DNA from 4 places in the Streptomyces sp. NPDC006691 genome. Region 2 is predicted to be linked to each of the others. Evidence: riboswitches for the same ligand, from Rfam matches in the RefSeq annotation. Region 2 holds a riboswitch; each other region holds the start of a gene.
What was found. A riboswitch is a leader RNA that binds a small molecule or an ion and turns the genes downstream of it on or off. The one in region 2 is predicted to bind cobalamin.

Region 1 (4,572 bases), on a different contig from region 2:
GAGGGCGGCGGGAACTGCTTGCCGCCCTGGTAACCGCTGTAGCCGATGCGGCAGATGAACGCCGGGCCGTCGTGGCCGGTGCCCGTGGTGCGCCAGCCGCCCTGGTTGAGGAGCTCGTAGCCGGTGGTCGGGGTCGTGCCGCAGGAGCGGTAGACCGGGCCGCCCCACTTGCTGAAGTCGACGGCGAGGACCGCCCCCGAGGAGGTGGTGCACTGGCCCGTGGGCTGCGGCGCGGCGGCGGCCGGGCCGGCGCCGGCGGTCAGCGTGCCGACGGCGAGTGCCAGAGCACCAGCCGCTTGGGAGAGTGCCCGGAACGTACGGGTGATCATCGCTGCGCTCCCTCGGTGCTGCGACGGCGGGCTACGACGACCGTGCGCCAGCCTGCGAGGCACAGGAGGGCTGCGGCGAGACCAAGTCCGGTCAGCTGAACGCCGGTTGAGGCGAGACTGCCGCCACCTGCCGCCGTGCCTGCGGCGTTTCCACCGGGAGTGACGATCTCGGGTGTGGTGCCACCGGTGGGCGCGGTCGAGGGCTGAGGCTTGGTTCCGCTCAGGTCTCGCGCCAGCGTCCCGAAGGAGGTCCCGACGGCACCGCCGAGTGCCTGCGTGGAGGCGCGGACGTCCGAGCCGGGCTGGCCGTCGGCGGCGACGTTGAAGCCGCCGTCGCCGTTCTGCTGGCCGGCCAGGAACGTGCGGGCCTTCTTGATCTGCTCCCCGTACTTCGCCGCGTCCAGGGACAGGCCCTGGATGGCGAGCGCCGCGGAGTTGACCGAGTCGCCCGACGCGCCCTTGAAGCCGCCGTCCGACAACTGCTTGGTGGCGATCCAGGCCAGTGCCTTGGTGACGGCGGCCTTCGACTTGTCGTCCTTGACCAGGTCGAGCGCCATGGCGGCCATCGCGGTCGAGTCGACCTCGGAGTCGCCGGTGGCGGGGATCAGGCTCGGCCAGGCTCCCGTGTCGGTGTGCTGAAGGCTCTCCAGATAGGCCACCGGAGCGGCGGCCGCGTCCTTCTGGCCCGCCCTGAGCTGGGCGATCACACCGAGGGACTGCGAGAACACCGAAGGAGCGGAGCGGTAGGCGCCCTTGGCCGGGCAGCTGCGGTCGGTACCCGTGCTCGGCGCGGTGCACACGGCCCCGCCGAGGGCCGCGATGAGGTCGTGGCCCGCGAACTTCCTGGGGTCGCGGCCGACCGCCTGCGCCAGGACGGCGACCTTGCCCAGAGACCCGCCCGCCGCGTGCGAACTGCCCACGCCGGTCCAGTCGTTGACGGTGCGCGCGGGCGTGGAGCCGTCCTCGCCCCGGTTGTCGAGGAAGTCGACGAGGCCGCGGAGCGAGGCGTTGTCGTTGCCGGTCGCCGCCAGTGCGTAGGCCGCGTCGATGGTCAGGCCGAAGTCGGCGAAGCCGGTGCCGGCCACGGTCTCGTAGTAGTGGCCCTGCTTCAGCCGGGAGCGGTCGGTGAGGAAGGCGGCGCCCTTGGCGAGGTCGGGCCCCTCGCCCGCGGCCCATGGCGGGGTCGGTCCGGTGCTGGGCGGAGTGCTGGGGTTCTTGGTCGGGGTGCCGGTGGGCGGGATCGTCGGCGGCACGGTGGGCGGGACGGTCCGCTTCGTGGTCAGGGTCGCCAGATCGGTCCGCGCGCCGGCGATGACGGCGCCCCAGGTCGGGAAGATCTCGGGATCCGTGGCGCCTTCGTCGAAGCCGAAGCCGCCGGCCTTGGTCTGCTGGCGTGCGAGCCAGGAGACCGCGGCGTCGGCGCGGGCGGTGTCTCCGAGCAGGCGCAGCGCCTGTGCCGCTTCCCCGGTCGCGGTGACGTCGCCCGCGGTGACGCCCGGGTAGGCGCCGAAGGCACCGGTGGCCAACTGGGCGCCGCGCAGGTTCGTGCGCGCCCTGGCCACCGCGTCGTCGTGGCCGCCCGCGCGCTCAAGGACGATCGTGGCGTACGGGGTGGTGGCCGGGTCGCTGGAGGAGCAGGTCTCACCGGCGCGCAGCAGGGTGGGGCTGAAGCCTCCGTCCCGGCACTGGTGGGCGGCCACCCGCGCGAGGGCGTCGGCCGGCACCGGCCCGCCCGCACGCTGGAGTGCGAGGACCGCGAGGGCCTGGGTGGCCACGTCGCCCACCGCCGGGAAGTCGCCCTTGCCGACGCAGTCGGGCAGGGCTTCGGCGGTGCACGTGCTCTTGGTGAGGTCACCGAGCAGGTCGTGGCCGCCGAAGGCGTGCGGGTCGCCCTCGGTGCTCTCGGCGAGCAGGGCGAGCAGCGCCGCACCGGTGGGGCTGGGCGCGTTGCCGATGCCGTTCGGATAGGCGAACTCGGCGCTGTGCGCGGCGAGATAGGCCGTCATGCGGGTCAGGGTGTCGCTCTTGCCGCCCGCCGCTGCGAGGGCGAGCGCGGTACGTGCGGTCTGGTACAGGTTGGCCGAACCGCTGCCCTCGTCGTAGATGTGGTCGCCGTCGTGGAGCAACCCCTTGAGCCAGGTGCCCGCGGCGGTGAGGTTGACCTCCGCCGGTTCCACGACCGGTGGGTGGTCGCCCGGATCGGTCTGGCCCTGGGCGCGGACCTGGGCGGGGGTGAAGGCGGGGCCGCCGCTGGTGCCGTTGGGGTCGGTGGGACCGAACACCCAGGCTTCCACGGAGCCGTCCTTGGGGTGCTGGCTCATGGCGCCGAGTGGGCTGTACGTCCAGTAGTCCTGGCCGGGCGGTGCGAGCCAGTACGACCAGTAGGCGGTGGCCGGAGGCGTCAGCTTGCACGCCTCCTGGTCCGAAGTCGGGTACTGCGTACCGGAGTTGAACTGGGAGGTCCCGAGGCGGCAGATGAACGCGGGGCCGTCGTGCTCGGTGCCGGTGGTCGTGAAGCCGGCCTCGTGCAGCAAGTCGTACCCGGTGGTGGGGGTGGCGTCGCAGCCCCGCACGACGCCGCCGCCCCAGTGGCCGAAGTCGACGGCGACGACGGCGCCCTTGGTGGGCGAGCAGTCACCCAGCGGATCCGCTGCCGCGGGCGTCGCGCCGGAGAGGAGGAAGACCCCGCCGCCGATCACCACGCCCACCGAGCACAGCAGGGAAATGAATCGTGCGCCCATGCCTCGCGCCGGCCCGCTCGACTGCCCCACCAGTACCCCCTGCGTCACCCGCAACGGAGCTCTGTATGGGAGGAGGGACCCCATCGCCGCTGGAACGGGGGCCTTCCGCGCCACACCGTAGTCCGCGACGGCGTCTGTAGCTTGGATCAGCCCAGGTAATCCGGCTCATCCGGCGGGTACATGAGGCACCAGCCGAATCCACGGTTGCGGGTCAGCGCCGGATTCCGACCGGCTTCCCCTGGGAACTGACAATAGAATCGGGCGGATTAGAGCACGACTGAACCCGGACCGTCAAGAAGTGGGCAGGTGCGGCCAGTTCGGGTAGCGTCCGGTGCTGCCGCATGGGGGAATCTGGTGCGAATCCAGAGCTGACGCGCAACGGTATGGACCGGCCGGGGGGCCGGGGCGAGCCCGAAGACCCACACGGCAGTTACGTCAAGGAAGTCGAACCACGCGTTTGGACGACGACCTGCTGCCGTTCACCGAGGGGCCTCCTCACCGGAAGGCCGGCGTCCGGGCGGCACCGGTCGGCGTCCCCTTCCCCTGGGAGCACCCGACATGACCTCGAACCGCGCCTCTCGCCGCGCCCTCCTGACAGCGGCCTCTTCGCTGAGCGCTCTTGCCCTGGCGGCCGTTCCCGCCTTCGCCACCTCCTCGCCCGCCCAGATAGCCACGGCGAAGACCAACGGCGTGAGTTACCTCAGATCGCTCCAGGCGGCGGACGGCTCCTACGCCGGCGCCGGACTCTCCAACGAGTGGGCGTTCTCCGCCTTCGCCGCGACCGGCACCGCGTCCGTCGACGTCACCCCGGGCGGCGACCCCACCAAGAACGCCCGTACCGTCTACCGCAACCTCCTCGCCACGACCGCGTGGCCGAGCACTTCGCCGGTGGTGACCGACTACGAGCGCGGCATCATCAACGCCTACTCGGCCGGCATCGACCCGGCCCGCGTCGCGGCCGGCCGCAATCTGCTCGCCGACACCTACGCCTACTGGCAGAACTCCGCCCCCGGCTACTGGGGCGCCCCGTCCAACTTCAACGGCACGGTGTTCGCGCTGATCTCGCTCGGCGGCGCGAAGACGCAGACGGGCGTCCAGCGCATCCCGCAGCCGCTCCTGGACAAGTCCGTCGCCACCGTGCGGGCCAACCAGCACAACGACGGCGGCTGGAACTTCAGCAAGGCCGAGGGCGACCCGTCCGCACTCGCCGCGGGCAGTGACATCGACATGACCGGCGCCGCCATGGCCTCCCTGTGCGTCTCCGGCGTCCCGGCCACCGACCCCGCCATCACCAAGGCCAAGGGCTTCCTGAAGTCGAAGCTCGTCAACACCTCCGGCGCCTTCGACGCCATGTTCGGCGCCAACACCGACTCCAACGGCTGGGCCGTCTCCGGCCTCAACGCCTGCGGCATCAACCCCCAGACCGGCGACTTCCTCACCAAGGCGGGCAAAACCCCGGTCGACTTCCTGATCGCCCAGCAGTTCAAGCCCGGCGGCGGCTT
Region 2 (4,572 bases):
GGGGAGCGTCCACGCCGGGCGCCTCGGCCAGGGCGGCGTGGGCCGCCTCCGCCGCCTCGCGGTAGAGGTCGCGCTGGTGGGTCATGGCGTCCAGCGCCTCGGCGTACTGGGCGACCATGGCCTGGGCGTGGGCCAGCTCCTCGTGCGGGTCGAGCAGGTGCCAGCCCCTGCGCAGACGGGTCAGCGCCTGCTCCGCGTCCGCCGTGAGGATCTGCGGCATGGCCGCGAACTCCCGGATCCTGTCGAGGAGTTCGGTCGGTTCCGAACCGTCGAGGAAGACGCTGCGCACCGTGAAGCGGTCCGCGTCGTACCACGTGCCCGGAGGCACCGTGGGCAGCACGACGCCGCCGCCGCGCGGCATCCGCACGCTCAGCTCGCGCTTCATCGCGTGGTCGGCGATCTGTGCCTGCTCCGGCGTGCCCCGGTGTTCGATCACCCGGTGGCGCAGGCTCGGCGGGAGGAAGGCGGAGATGGGCCGCTGTCCCCGCGCGTCCGGCGTCATCGCCTCGTGCACCACGACGTGGACGTACCAGCTCTGCCGGGTGCACTCCCGCAGCAGGTGGCGCAGCTCGTCGTCGTCCTTCGGCAGGTGGTTCGTGGTCCGCAGCCGCAGGTTCGCCACCGTGTCGTGGTCCCAGTCGATCTGGTCGCTGTCCGGCCAGAACATCGTGGCGGGCGACGGCCAGTGCGCGTCCCAGGCCCGCTCGGCCTCGGCGGCCAGGACCCAGGTCACGCCCTCGTCGGTCTTGCGACGGCTGTCGGGCTCGTACGTGGTCAGCTGTGCGCGCACGGTGACGTCGCCGGACACCCGCCAGCGGGCCTCGAACAGGCGGCGGGCCGACGGGCCGGGGTCGGCGGACTCGTCCCGCGGGTACAGGACGGTGGGGCGCGCCGCCTCGACGGGGTCGAGGTCCAGGAAGTCGTCCAGCACGCCGGCCGCCTTGAGGGCGATCAGGTTGCGCCGGACGTCCCGCTCGGGCTCGGGCCCGAGGTGGCGCCCGCGCCCCAGCCACGCGGTGTCGGGGACGGTGGTCGGGGAGGTGCTGTTCTTGGCCATGGAGTCGTTCTGTGAGTGATCGGGGCCCGACCAGTATGCTCTGTGGCTCCCTCGATGCAAGCGGCCCCGCCTTCCCGGCCGCGGCGCCCTCTCGCGCCTGTCCGCATATACCGGTCATTCCCGTCCGCCCCTACCGGTCGAGTCGGCGTCCGGCGGTCGCCGCGGGAGACCGGGATCGGGGCCGGCGGCCGGGAGGATCCCTTGGACGGGCGAGGCCGGCTGGGCGGGAGAATGCGGAAACCCGGCGGGCCCCCGGATCGATCCGGGGGCCCGCCGGGCGTGTCCTGGTACCTCGTGCGGCGGAGCGCCGTGCCTGCCGCGGCGTCCCGAAGGACGCCGCACGGGGTGCCCGCAAGGGCTCAGCGGCTGTCCGCGGAAGGAATCAGTTCGCGGCCGGTACCCCCGCCGCGGGCACGGCCGCCGGCTTCGGGTTGAGCAGGCGCTCCGCCAACTCGCCGAAGATCAGGCCGAGTCCGCCCCACAGGGTGGCCTGGATGGCCAGCGCGGAGAGCCGGAACCGCCACAGCAAGGTGGCGGGGAAGTCGGCCGGCACCTCGTTGATGACCGGCAGGAACGCGTAAGCGAGGCCGATCACCAGCGCGAAGGCCGCCAGTGCGACGACCGTGGCGTACCAGGTGCCCAGGCGCGGCGCGAGACGCTTGCCCAGAATGGTCGCGGCGATCGCGAGGAGCACGCTGAGCACCATCATCAGGAAGTACAGGGAGGTCCGCTTGCCGATGGTGTCGGGGTCGCCGACCGACGGCGGGTTCGCCGGGTACTTCAGGAACGGCACGACGTACACCGCGAGCAGCGCCGCTCCCGACAGGAGCAGTGCAGTGGCGCGCGCGGAGAAGCGCCCGACCCGGCCGAGCGCGAAGCAGAACGCGAGCGCGGCGATGCCGCCGAAGGCGATCCCGTAGACCAGGACGCCGGTGGCGAGGCCCGCGGTGGACTGGAGGGAGCGGGAGACCAGTTCGACCTCGTGCTCGTGTGCCGGGGCGTGTGCCTCCTCGAAGCCGATGGCGCTGTCCACGCCGGGCTCACCGAGGAAGTACGCCACGACGAGGGCGAGCAGGCCGGCGCCGAGGCCGGCGAGCATGCCCCGCACGAGGAGGTTTCTGACCGTTGCGGAGTTCATGGATGTTCGGCGTCCCTGTCAGTGGCAGGGGAAGCCGAGCAGGTGGCGGGCGTCGTGGACCCACTCGTGGACACCGGCGCCGCTGACCAGGGAGGTGGCGCCCTGTTCGGCGCCGACGAAGTACAGCAGGACCAGCATCAGGATGCCGAAGAAGGCCGCCCAGGGGACGACGGCGCTCAGCGGCAGCTTCGCGGGAAGGGTGGGGGTGGTGGCAGTCGGCTGGGCGACATGCTGCGCCATGGCAGGGGCCTCCTCTGGGAGTTCGCGTCCCATCTCGGTGGTGCACATGACGACGGCTACGGGTCTGACTCCGATCCGCCTCTCCTGGGGCGACTCGTTCACAGTGGCGCGACCGTGCCGGAATTCCACCGGCTTCCGTTCTGACGTCGTCGATATCCAACTGAAGGTACCGCGCGGCCGGGAAGCGGCCAAGACCACGCCACTTGGCGTGATCTTCCTCTCCCGCCGACCGCGAACTCGGGCCCGGAAAGGCCCATTTCGGCCATCGCGGCCCGGATCGGGTCAAGGTGTCGCACGGGGCGCACGGGCGCGGACGTCACCTCGCTGACCTGTGGTCGCTCCGCGGGATGGGCGGTCCGCCACCTGGGTGCCCACCGGGCGGACTCCGCAGGACGAGGGTCGCCCCAGGGCGTTCACGCGTCCGGTCCGGCCGCAAGCCCGGATCCTGCGCACAGGACGACGGGCCGTGACGCGTTTCTGACGCCTCGGCGCGAAGCGAGCGCGCGACAAAGGGCGGGACACGCACGGTCCGGGCGGCCGCTCTACCTCCCCCAACTGCGCGAACGGCCTGGCTTCAGGCCTGCGCGCGCCACCTCCGACGCCCCGTACGAGAGCCGACGGCAGGTCCGGACGGAACGTTCAGCCTGACCGAATCCCGACGGTACGTGGGCAAACATCGCGAAGGCGCGATCATCGTATCGAGTTAATGTCCCCGGCTTCCCTTGGTCCGGGGGGCGAACCGGCCGTTAGTGTCCTTCTGGTCCCGGACGGAATCCGTTCGTATACCCCTTTCGTACCTCTTGCCCCGTGCATCCGCATGCCCGCTGCCGCCCCCCGACCGAGGAGAGCTCGCCCGATGACTGTTGATTCGCGCCCGGACACTCGGCTGGAGCCGCCACGGCAGTCCCTGGGCACGGCGGCCGCGCGCAACCTCGCCACCACCACCAAGTCCGCCCCGCAGATGCAGGAGATCAGCGACCGCTGGCTGCTGCGGATGCTGCCGTGGGTCGAGACCAAGGGCGGGGTCTACCGGGTCAACCGGCGCCTCACCCACACCGTCGGCGACGGCCGGGTGGAGTTCGTCCAGGACGGCGCCGCGGTCCGGGTGATCCCGCGCGAGCTGGGTGAACTGGCGCTGCTGCGCGGCTTCGACGACGTGGAGGTGCTCACCGCCCTCGCCGATCGCTGCGTCCAGCGGGACTTCTCGGCCGGCGAGACGCTGGTGGAGGAGGGCACCCCGGCGGACCGCCTGCATCTGATCGCCCACGGCCGCATCGGCCAGACCTCGGTCGGCGGGTACGGCGACGAGCTGTCCTTCGATGTACTCGGCGACGGCGACCACTTCGGCGAGCACGCCCTGCTGGACGAGGACGCCCGCTGGAAGCACACCGCGACCGCCGAGACCTCGGGCACCCTGCTCACGCTCTCCCGCGCCGACTTCGCGGGAGTGCGCTCCTCGGCACCGGAGCTGCGGGACCACGTGGAGACGTTCGTCTCGCTCCCCCGCCGACGGCAGAACCACAAGGGCGAGGCCGAGATCGCGATGGCGGCCGGCCACAAGGGCGAGCAGGAGCTGCCGGGCGCGTTCGTCGACTACGAGGCGGCGCCGCGCGAGTACGAGCTCTCGGTCGCGCAGACCGTTCTACGGGTCCACACCAGGGTCGCCGACCTCTACAACGGGCCGATGAACCAGACCAAGGAACAACTCCGGCTCACCATCGAGGCGTTGCGCGAGCGCCAGGAGCACGAGCTCATCAACAACCGGGAGTTCGGACTGCTCCACAACGCCGACTTCAAACAGCGGCTCCAGCCGCGCTCGGGCCCGCCGACCCCGGACGACATGGACGAGTTGCTCTGCCGCCGGCGCGGCTCCAAGTTCTATCTGGCCCACCCGAGGACGATCGCGGCGATCGGCCGCGAGTTCAACGCCTGCGGTCTGCGCCCCGCCCAGGTCGATCTCGACGGTCGGTCGGTGCAGGCGTGGCGCGGGGTGCCGATCCTGCCCTGCGACAAGATCCCCGTCACCGAGGAGCAGACCAGCTCGATCCTCATCATGCGTACCGGCGAGGACAACCAGGGCGTCATCGGGCTGCGGCAGACCGGTCTGCCGGACGAGGTCGAACCGGGGCTCTCGGTC
Region 3 (4,572 bases), on a different contig from region 2:
CAGCACGACGACCGTCCTGCCGGCATTGAGGCCGCGGGGACCGCCCATGGCTCGGGCGAAGGCTCGGGCGAGGGATACCAGCGGGGCCTCGGGGCCCGGCAGATCCAGATGATCGCGATCGGCGGTGCCATCGGCACCGGCCTCTTCCTCGGCGCGGGCAAGGCCATCTCGAAGGCCGGCCCCAGCCTCATCCTGGCCTACGCCATCGCGGGCCTGGTCATCTTCTTCATCATGCGCGCCCTCGGCGAGCTGCTCATGTACCGCCCGGTGTCGGGCTCCTTCTCGGAGTACGCCCGTGAGTTCATCGGCCCGTTCTGGGGCTTCGTGACCGGCTGGACGTACTGGCTCTTCTGGGTCGTCACCGGCATCACCGAAGTGACCGCGGCCGCCCAGTACATGTCCTTCTGGACCCACGGCAGCATCCCGCAGTGGGCCTATGCGCTGATCTTCACGCTCATCCTGTACGCCGTGAACCTCATCTCCGTGAAGCTCTTCGGTGAGCTGGAGTTCTGGTTCTCCATGGTCAAGGTGACCGCCATCGTCGGCATGATCCTGATCTGCGCCGGCATCCTCACCGTCGGCTTCTCGGACGCCGCGGACACCGCCACCGTCGCCAACCTCTGGAACGACGGCGGGTTCTTCCCCAAGGGCATCGGCGGCACGCTGATGACGCTCCAGATCGTGATGTTCGCCTTCCTCGCCGTCGAGCTGGTCGGTGTGACCGCGGGCGAGTCCAAGGACCCCGAGAAGACGCTGCCCAAGGCCATCAACACCGTGCCGTGGCGCATCGCCGTCTTCTACATCGGCGCCCTGATCATGATCCTCTCGGTCGTCCCGTGGCACGAGTTCCAGCCGGGCGTGAGCCCCTTCGTCGCGGCGTTCCAGAAGATGGGCCTCGGCGTCGGCGCGGGCATCGTCAACTTCGTCGTGCTGACCGCCGCGCTCTCCTCCTGCAACTCGGGCATGTACTCCACCGGCCGCATGCTGCGCGACCTCGCGCTCAACGGCCAGGGCCCGAAGGTCTTCACCAAGCTGACGAAGAGCGGCACGCCGCTGGTCGGCACCACGGTCTCCGCCGCCCTCATGCTGGTCGGCGTGTGGATCAACTACGTGGCGCCCGGCAAGGCCTTCGACTACGTGGTCTCCTTCGCCACCATCTCCGGCATGTGGGCCTGGATCATGATCCTGGTCTGCCAGATCCGCTACCGCCGCCAGTCGGACGCCGGAGTGCTGCCGCAGTCCAGCTTCCGCGCCCCCGGCGCCCCGTACACCAGCTGGTTCGCGCTGCTCTTCATCTTCATGGTCATCGTGATGATGGGCATCGACAAGGACTCCCGCGTCTCGCTGTACTGCGCGCCGCTGTGGGCCCTGATCCTCGGTGTCTCCTACCTGGTCCTCAAGGCCAAGAACCCCGACAACAAGGCGTTCGCCAAGCGCAGCTGAGGCTCTGACCAGCACATTCTCACCATGCGGGCCGTTACGTATCGCACCTCGATACGGGGCGGCCCGCATGCTTATCCTTGCCGACATGCTGACCCTCACCCAGGCCCTGTACGACCAGCTCGTCGCGCACGCCCGCGCCGACCACCCCGACGAGGCGTGCGGTGTGGTCGCGGGCCCGGCGGGCACCGGCCGCGCCGAGCGGTTCATTCCGATGCTGAACGCGGCCCGCTCGCCCACGTTCTACGAGTTCGACTCGCAGGACCTCCTCAAGCTCTACCGCGAGATGGACGACCGCGACGAGGAGCCGGTGATCGTCTACCACTCCCACACCGCGACCGAGGCCTACCCCTCGCGCACCGACGTGACGTACGCCAACGAACCCGGCGCGCACTACGTCCTGGTCTCCACGGCGGACACCGACGGGGCCGGGGAGTTCCAGTTCCGCTCGTACCGCATCGTGGACGGCGTGATCACGGAGGAAGACGTAAGGGTCGTAGAGGCCTACTGACGGATACGCGTGCCCGGTGATCCCGCATACTGTGCATACGCACTTTTTGATCATCGGGCGGCAGGGCCAGGAAGCCGGTGCGAATCCGGCACGGTCCCGCCACTGTGACCGGCCCCGCGGCGAGCCCGCGGAGCCGGAAGCCAGGAACTGACCTGCCGCCTTCTCCCGACGACAGGGGACGTGGAAATCCCCTTGGAGGAGCTCAGCCATGCTCTGGCGCCGTGCGGCCCTGGCCGCCGCCCTGCTGTTCCCGCTCGCCGCGTGCACCAGCACCCAGGCGAAGCCCGAAGCCGGCGGCGCCACCGCCCCCGGCTTCCCCTACACGGTCACCAACTGCGGGGTGACCACGACGTACACCGCGCCCCCGAAGCGGGCGGTGACCATGAACCAGCACGCCACCGAGGTGATGCTGGCGCTCGGCCTCGCCAAGTCCCTCGCCGGGACCGCCTACTTGGACGACAAGGTGCTGCCGAAGTACGCGGCCGACTACCGCTCGGTCCCGGTCCTGGCCGCCGAGTACCCCTCGTACGAGAAGCTCCTCTCGGTGAACCCGGACTTCGTCTACGGCGGCTACGCCTCCGCCTTCGCCGCTGGCGAGGGCCGCGCGCGCGAGGCCCTCGCCAAGAGCGGCATCAAGTCCCGCCTCAACGTGGAGAACTGCCCCCAGGGCGCCGCGACCACGATGGACGACGTGTACGAGGAGGTCCGCGAGGTGGGCCGCACCTTCGGTGTCGGTGACCGCGCGGAGTCCTGGATCCGCTCGGCCGAGGCCACCAGCGAACGCACCCGCACGGCGCGCGAGGACAAGGCGCCCACCCCCGTCTTCGTCTACGACAGCGGCGACAAGACGGCGTTCACCGTGGGCGGCAAGGGCATAGGCAACGACATCGTGACCCGCGCCGGCGGCCGCAACGTCTTCGCGGACGACCTGAAGACGCAGTCCTTCGGCGACGCGAGCTGGGAGAACGTGGTGGCCCGCGCCCCCGAGACCATCCTGATCCTCGACTACGGCGGCACGAGCGTGGACGCCAAGAAGAAGCGCCTGCGCGACGACCCGGCCCTCGCCTCCGTCCCCGCCGTCAAGAACAACCGGTTCGCCGTCCTGCCCCTCTCCGACATGGTCACCGGCGTACGGGCCCCGGACGCGGTCGCCAAGCTGGCGGCGCAGCTCGGGACGGGGGAGTGAAGGTCCTGCCGCGAGCGGCAGCACCGCCGGCCCGGGAGCGCGGGGGCCCGCGCAGGACAACCCGCTCGCGCTACCCGCTCGTTCTCGCGGCGCTGGCCCTGGTGCTGCTCGCCGCGGCCGTCGCCGGGCTCGCGCTGGGGTCGGTGCGGATTCCCGTCGGCCAGGTGCTCGCGATCGTCGCCGGCCGCGCCGAGCCGAGCCCGTACCGCACGATCGTCCTGGAGGTCCGGGCGCCCCGCGTGGTGCTCGGCGCCGTCACCGGTGCCGGGCTCGCCGTCATCGGGACCGTGCTCCAGGCCCTGGTGCGCAACCCGCTCGCCGACCCGTTCCTGCTCGGCGTCTCCAGCGGGGCCTCCGCCGGAGCCGTCGCCGTGATCGTGCTCGGGGTGGGGGCCGGGGTGGCGACCACCGTCGCCCTGCCGGCCGCCGCCTTCGCGGGCGCGCTCGCCGCCCTCGTCCTCGTGTACGCCCTGGCCCGGCGCGCCGGCTCGATGACGGGCGGGCGCCTGGTGCTCGCCGGGGTCGCCGTCTCGTACGTCCTGTCCGCGCTCACCAGCCTCATCCTGGTCACCTCGGCCAGCGCCGCCCACGCCCAGGAAGTCCTGCACTGGACGCTCGGCGGACTCGGCGGCGCCCGCTGGGACATGCTCGCGCTGCCCGCCGTCGCCCTCGTCCTCGGCACGCTCGTCCTGATCGCCCTGGCCCGCCCGCTCGACCTGCTCCTCGTCGGCGAGGAGGGCGCGGGCGTACTCGGCCTCGACACCGGCCGCTTCCGCGCCGGTGCCTTCGTGCTCGCCTCGCTGCTGACCGGCGTCCTCGTCGCGTACACCGGGGCGATCGGCTTCGTCGGCCTGATGGTTCCGCACGCCGCCCGCCTGGCCGTCGGCGCCGCACACCGCACCCTGCTGCCCGTCGTGGCCCTCGGCGGCGCCGCCTTCCTCGTCCTCGCCGACCTCGCGGCCCGTACCGTCGCCGCCCCCAGCGACATCCCCGTCGGCGTCCTCACCGCGCTCACCGGCGGCCCGTTCTTCCTGTGGATGCTGCGCGGCCACGGGACCCGCGCGGAAGGCGGCCCCGCATGACGACGCTGCGCACCGAGTCGCTCTCGTACACCACGCCCCAGGGCCGCACCCTGCTCCACGGCATCACCCTGGGCGCCGCCGACGGCGAGACGGTCGGCCTGGTCGGCCCCAACGGCAGCGGCAAGACGACCCTGCTCCGCTGCGTCTACGCTGCCCTGCGCCCGACCGCCGGACGCGTCCTGCTCGACGACACCGACCTGCACGCGCTGCCGGTCAAGGCCCGTGCCCGGCGCATCGCGACCGTCCCGCAGGACGCCGACGCCGGGGGCATCGAGCTGAGCGTCCACGAGATCGTCGCCATGGGCCGCTCCCCGCACCACCGCTTCTGGGAGGCCGACACCACCGCCGACCAC
Region 4 (4,572 bases), on a different contig from region 2:
CCTGCCGCTGCTCATCGCGTTCGCGGTGCTCGCCGCGTACACCTACTCCTCGGGCCTGCGCGCCCCCGCACTGATCGCGTTCGTGAAGGACGGCCTGATCTACCTCGTCATCGCGGTGGCGATCATCTACATCCCGATCAAGCTGGGCGGCTTCGACGCGATCTTCAGCGCCGCGCAGCACAAGTTCGCGGGTCCGCCCGGCGGCAAACCTACGGGGGCCCTCGCACCGGGAGCGTCGAGCCAGTGGACGTACGCCACGCTCGCGCTCGGCTCGGCCCTCGCACTGTTCATGTACCCGCACTCGATCACGGCGACGCTGTCCTCGCGCAGCCGCAACGTGATCCGCCGCAACACCACGATCCTGCCGCTGTACTCCCTGATGCTGGGGCTGCTCGCGCTGCTCGGCTTCATGGCGATCGCGGCGGGCGTCAAGGTGAGCAACGGCCAGCTGGCCATCCCGCAGCTCTTCGAGGACATGTTCCCGGACTGGTTCGCGGGCGTCGCCTTCGCGGCGATCGGCATCGGCGCGCTGGTCCCGGCGGCGATCATGTCGATCGCGGCCGCGAACCTTTTCACCCGCAACATCTACAAGGACTTCCTCAAGCCGGACGCGTCGCCCGCGCAGGAGGCCAAGGTCTCCAAGCTGGTCTCGCTCGTGGTGAAGGTCGGCGCGCTGGTCTTCGTCCTGACCATGGACAAGACGGTCGCGATCAACTTCCAGCTCCTCGGCGGCATCTGGATCCTGCAGACCTTCCCGGCCCTGGTCGGCGGCTTGTTCACCCGCTGGTTCCACCGCTGGGCGCTGCTCGCCGGCTGGGCGGTCGGCATGGTCTACGGCACGCTCGCCGCGTACGGGGTGGCCTCGCCCACCCAGAAGCACTTCGGCGGCTCCTCCAAGGAGATCCCCGGCATCGGCGAGATCGGCTACATCGGCCTGACGGCCTTCGTGATGAACGTCGTCGTCACGGTGGTCCTGACCTTCGTCCTGCGCGCCGTGAAGGCCCCCGACGGCATCGACGAGACGTCCCCCGCCGACTACACGGCGGATGCCGGCGACCCGGGCGTCGCCGTCGAGCTCCCCCCGGCGACAGCGGGCTCGGCCCACTGATCCCGGGCCGCAGCCAGTACGGCCAAGGGCCGCCGCATCCACCAGGGTGCGGCGGCCCTTCCGCATGGCGACACAACATGTGGGGGGTGCTTCATGAAGCACCCCCCACATGTATGCTCGTCCTCGCTGTCGCCGCAGGGGAATCCGGTGGGAATCCGGAACTGTCCCGCAACGGTATGACCTGTACGTATCTGTACGGGTCGAGTCCGAGCACCTGCCGACGGTGCGTCCGGGTCGTCCGAACCGGATGCCAGACGTCCGGGCCTCGCGGTTGGGCCGGCGGACGACGCGCTGCGGGCTGCCCCGACGCGCGCCGACGCCTCCCCCGTAGGCCCCGTGCCGAGCGAGGGAGTGCCCCCACGTGACCATCGCCCCAGCGGATCCCGCTTCAGCGATCACCGAAGAGCTCGCGGATGCCCCCGGGACCGCGTTGCTGCGGACCCTGACGGAGCTCACCGCCGATCTCGCGGACACCGACCCCGGCCGGGTCGCCGCCGCCGCGCTGCGGGGCCGCAACGCCCGCTCCGACGAGGGCGAGCTGCGCGAGCTGGCCACCGAGGCGGCCGCGGGGCTCATCTCCGAGGACCCGGCGTACTCCCGGCTCGCCGCCCGGCTCCTGACGATCACCATCGCCGAAGAGGCCGCCACCCAGGGCGCGGTGTCCTTCTCCGACTCGGTCGAGGTCGGCCACCGCGAGGGCCTGATCGCCGACCGGACCGTCGCGTTCGTGCGCGCGCACGCGGACCGTGTGAACGCCCTGGTGGACGCGGCCCTCGCCGACGGCGCCGACGACCGCTTCGGCTACTTCGGCCTGCGCACCCTCTACTCCCGCTACCTGCTGCGCCACCCGATCACCCGCAAGGTCGTCGAGACCCCCCAGCACTTCATGCTGCGCGTGGCGTCCGGCCTCGCCGAGGACGAGTCGGTGCGCGCCCTGGACGAAGTGGCGTCCCTGTACGGCCTGATGAGCCGCCTGGACTACCTGCCGTCGTCCCCCACGCTCTTCAACTCCGGCACCCGGCACCCCCAGATGTCGTCCTGCTACCTGCTCGACTCGCCGCTCGACGAGCTCGACTCGATCTATGACCGCTACCACCAGGTGGCCCGGCTGTCGAAGCACGCCGGCGGCATCGGCCTCTCGTACTCCCGCATCCGCGGCCGCGGTTCGCTGATCCGGGGCACCAACGGCCACTCCAACGGCATCGTCCCGTTCCTCAAGACCCTCGACGCCTCGGTGGCCGCGGTCAACCAGGGCGGCCGGCGCAAGGGCGCGGCCGCGGTCTACCTGGAGACCTGGCACTCCGACATCGAGGAGTTCCTTGAGCTGCGCGACAACACCGGCGAGGACCAGCGCCGCACGCACAACCTGAACCTCGCGCACTGGATCCCCGACGAGTTCATGCGCCGCGTCGACGCCGACGGCACGTGGTCGCTGTTCTCGCCGGCCGACGTGCCCGAGCTGGTCGACCTGTGGGGCGACGAGTTCGACGCCGCCTACCGCAAGGCCGAGGCCGCGGGGCTCGCCCGGAAGACCATGCCGGCCCGGGACCTGTACGGCCGCATGATGCGCACCCTCGCGCAGACCGGCAACGGCTGGATGACCTTCAAGGACGCCTCCAACCGCACCGCCAACCAGACGGCGGAGCCCGGCCACACGGTCCACTCCTCCAACCTCTGCACCGAGATCCTGGAGGTCACGGACGACGGCGAGACGGCGGTCTGCAACCTCGGCTCGGTGAACCTGGGCGCGTTCGTCGTCGGCGACGGCATCGACTGGGAGCGCCTCGACCAGGCCGTCCGCACCGCGGTGACCTTCCTCGACCGGGTCGTCGACATCAACTTCTACCCGACCGAGCAGGCCGGCCGCTCCAACGCCCGCTGGCGGCCGGTGGGCCTGGGCGCGATGGGTCTCCAGGACGTCTTCTTCAAGCTGCGGCTGCCCTTCGACTCCCCCGAGGCGAGGGCCCTTTCCACCCAGCTGTCCGAACGGATCATGCTGACCGCCTACGAGGCCTCGACCGACCTGGCCGAGCGCAACGGGCCGCTGCCTGCCTGGGACAAGACCCGCACCGCGCGCGGTGTGCTGCACCCCGACCACTACGACGTCGAGCTGACCTGGCCGGAGCGCTGGGCGGCCCTGCGGGAACGTATCGCCAAGGTCGGCATGCGCAACTCGCTGCTCCTCGCGATCGCCCCGACCGCGACCATCGCCTCCATCGCGGGCGTGTACGAGTGCATCGAGCCGCAGGTCTCCAACCTCTTCAAGCGCGAGACGCTCAGCGGTGAATTCCTCCAGGTGAACGGCTACTTGGTGGAAGAGCTCAAGAAGCTCGGCGTGTGGGACGCGCAGTCCCGCGAGGCGCTGCGCGAGGCCAGCGGCTCGGTGCAGGACTTCGGCTGGATCCCGGCCGACGTGCGCGCCCTGTACCGCACGGCGTGGGAGATCCCGCAGCGCGGCCTGATCGACATGGCCGCGGCCCGCACCCCCTTCCTCGACCAGTCCCAGTCGCTCAACCTGTTCCTGGAGACGCCCACCATCGGCAAGCTGTCGTCGATGTACGCGTACGCCTGGAAGCAGGGCCTGAAGACGACGTACTACCTGCGCTCGCGCCCGGCGACCCGGATCGCCCGCGCCGCCCAGGCCGCCACCATCCCCGTCCAGCAGGCGGCCCCCGACGCCGACGCCGACGCGATCGCCTGCTCCCTGGAAAACCCCGAGTCCTGCGAGGCCTGCCAGTAATGTCCAGCACCACCGACAAGAACCTGCTCGACCCGGGCTTCGAGCTGACCCTGCGCCCCATGCGCTACCCGGACTTCTACGAGCGCTACCGGGACGCGATCAAGAACACCTGGACCGTCGAGGAGGTCGACCTCCACTCCGACGTCGCCGACCTCGCGAAGCTGACGCCGGGCGAGCAGCACATGATCGGCCGGCTGGTCGCGTTCTTCGCGACCGGTGACTCGATCGTCTCCAACAACCTGGTGCTCACGCTCTACAAGCACATCAACTCCCCCGAAGCGCGGCTCTACTTGAGCCGTCAGCTCTTCGAGGAGGCCGTGCACGTCCAGTTCTATCTGACGCTGCTCGACACCTATCTGCCCGACCCGGAGGACCGCGCGGCCGCGTTCGACGCGGTCGAGGAGATCCCCTCCATCCGCGAGAAGGCGCAGTTCTGCTTCAAGTGGATCAACGAGGTGGAGAAGCTCGACCGGCTGGAGACCAAGGCCGACCGCCGCCGCTTCCTGCTCAACCTGATCTGCTTCGCGGCGTGCATCGAGGGCCTGTTCTTCTACGGCGCGTTCGCCTACGTCTACTGGTTCCGCAGCCGGGGTCTGCTGCACGGCCTCGCCACCGGCACCAACTGGGTGTTCCGCGACGAGACGATGCACATGAACTTCGCCTTCGAGGTCGTGGACACCGTCCGCAAGGAGGAGCCCGAGCTCTTCGACGACGAGCTGGAGCA

Region 1: another riboswitch for cobalamin. It lies ahead of ACFYNP_RS16595 (prenyltransferase/squalene oxidase repeat-containing protein); the one in region 2 lies ahead of ACFYNP_RS36005 (CbtB-domain containing protein).
Region 3: another riboswitch for cobalamin. It lies ahead of ACFYNP_RS28930 (ABC transporter substrate-binding protein); the one in region 2 lies ahead of ACFYNP_RS36005 (CbtB-domain containing protein).
Region 4: another riboswitch for cobalamin. It lies ahead of ACFYNP_RS18830 (ribonucleoside-diphosphate reductase subunit alpha); the one in region 2 lies ahead of ACFYNP_RS36005 (CbtB-domain containing protein).

The regions. Positions count from the first base shown of each region.
Region 1 covers NZ_JBIAGW010000006.1:233,300-237,871, reverse strand. Annotated here, with positions in the region: gene ACFYNP_RS16600 (LPXTG cell wall anchor domain-containing protein) at 1-329, opposite strand, end outside; gene ACFYNP_RS16595 (prenyltransferase/squalene oxidase repeat-containing protein) at 326-3,070, opposite strand; cobalamin riboswitch at 3,203-3,350, opposite strand; cobalamin riboswitch at 3,373-3,512, shown strand; gene ACFYNP_RS16590 (hypothetical protein) at 3,629-4,572, shown strand, end outside.
Region 2 covers NZ_JBIAGW010000031.1:21,880-26,451, reverse strand. Annotated here, with positions in the region: gene ACFYNP_RS36015 (hypothetical protein) at 1-1,057, opposite strand, end outside; gene ACFYNP_RS36010 (CbtA family protein) at 1,440-2,195, opposite strand; gene ACFYNP_RS36005 (CbtB-domain containing protein) at 2,214-2,435, opposite strand; cobalamin riboswitch at 2,475-2,608, opposite strand; gene ACFYNP_RS36000 (family 2B encapsulin nanocompartment shell protein) at 3,292-4,572, shown strand, end outside.
Region 3 covers NZ_JBIAGW010000016.1:115,378-119,949, forward strand. Annotated here, with positions in the region: gene ACFYNP_RS28920 (amino acid permease) at 1-1,443, shown strand, start outside; gene ACFYNP_RS28925 (Mov34/MPN/PAD-1 family protein) at 1,529-1,951, shown strand; cobalamin riboswitch at 1,993-2,126, shown strand; gene ACFYNP_RS28930 (ABC transporter substrate-binding protein) at 2,160-3,137, shown strand; gene ACFYNP_RS28935 (FecCD family ABC transporter permease) at 3,230-4,219, shown strand; gene ACFYNP_RS28940 (ABC transporter ATP-binding protein) at 4,216-4,572, shown strand, end outside.
Region 4 covers NZ_JBIAGW010000007.1:299,812-304,383, reverse strand. Annotated here, with positions in the region: gene mctP (monocarboxylate uptake permease MctP) at 1-1,108, shown strand, start outside; cobalamin riboswitch at 1,205-1,345, shown strand; gene ACFYNP_RS18830 (ribonucleoside-diphosphate reductase subunit alpha) at 1,470-3,848, shown strand; gene ACFYNP_RS18825 (ribonucleotide-diphosphate reductase subunit beta) at 3,848-4,572, shown strand, end outside.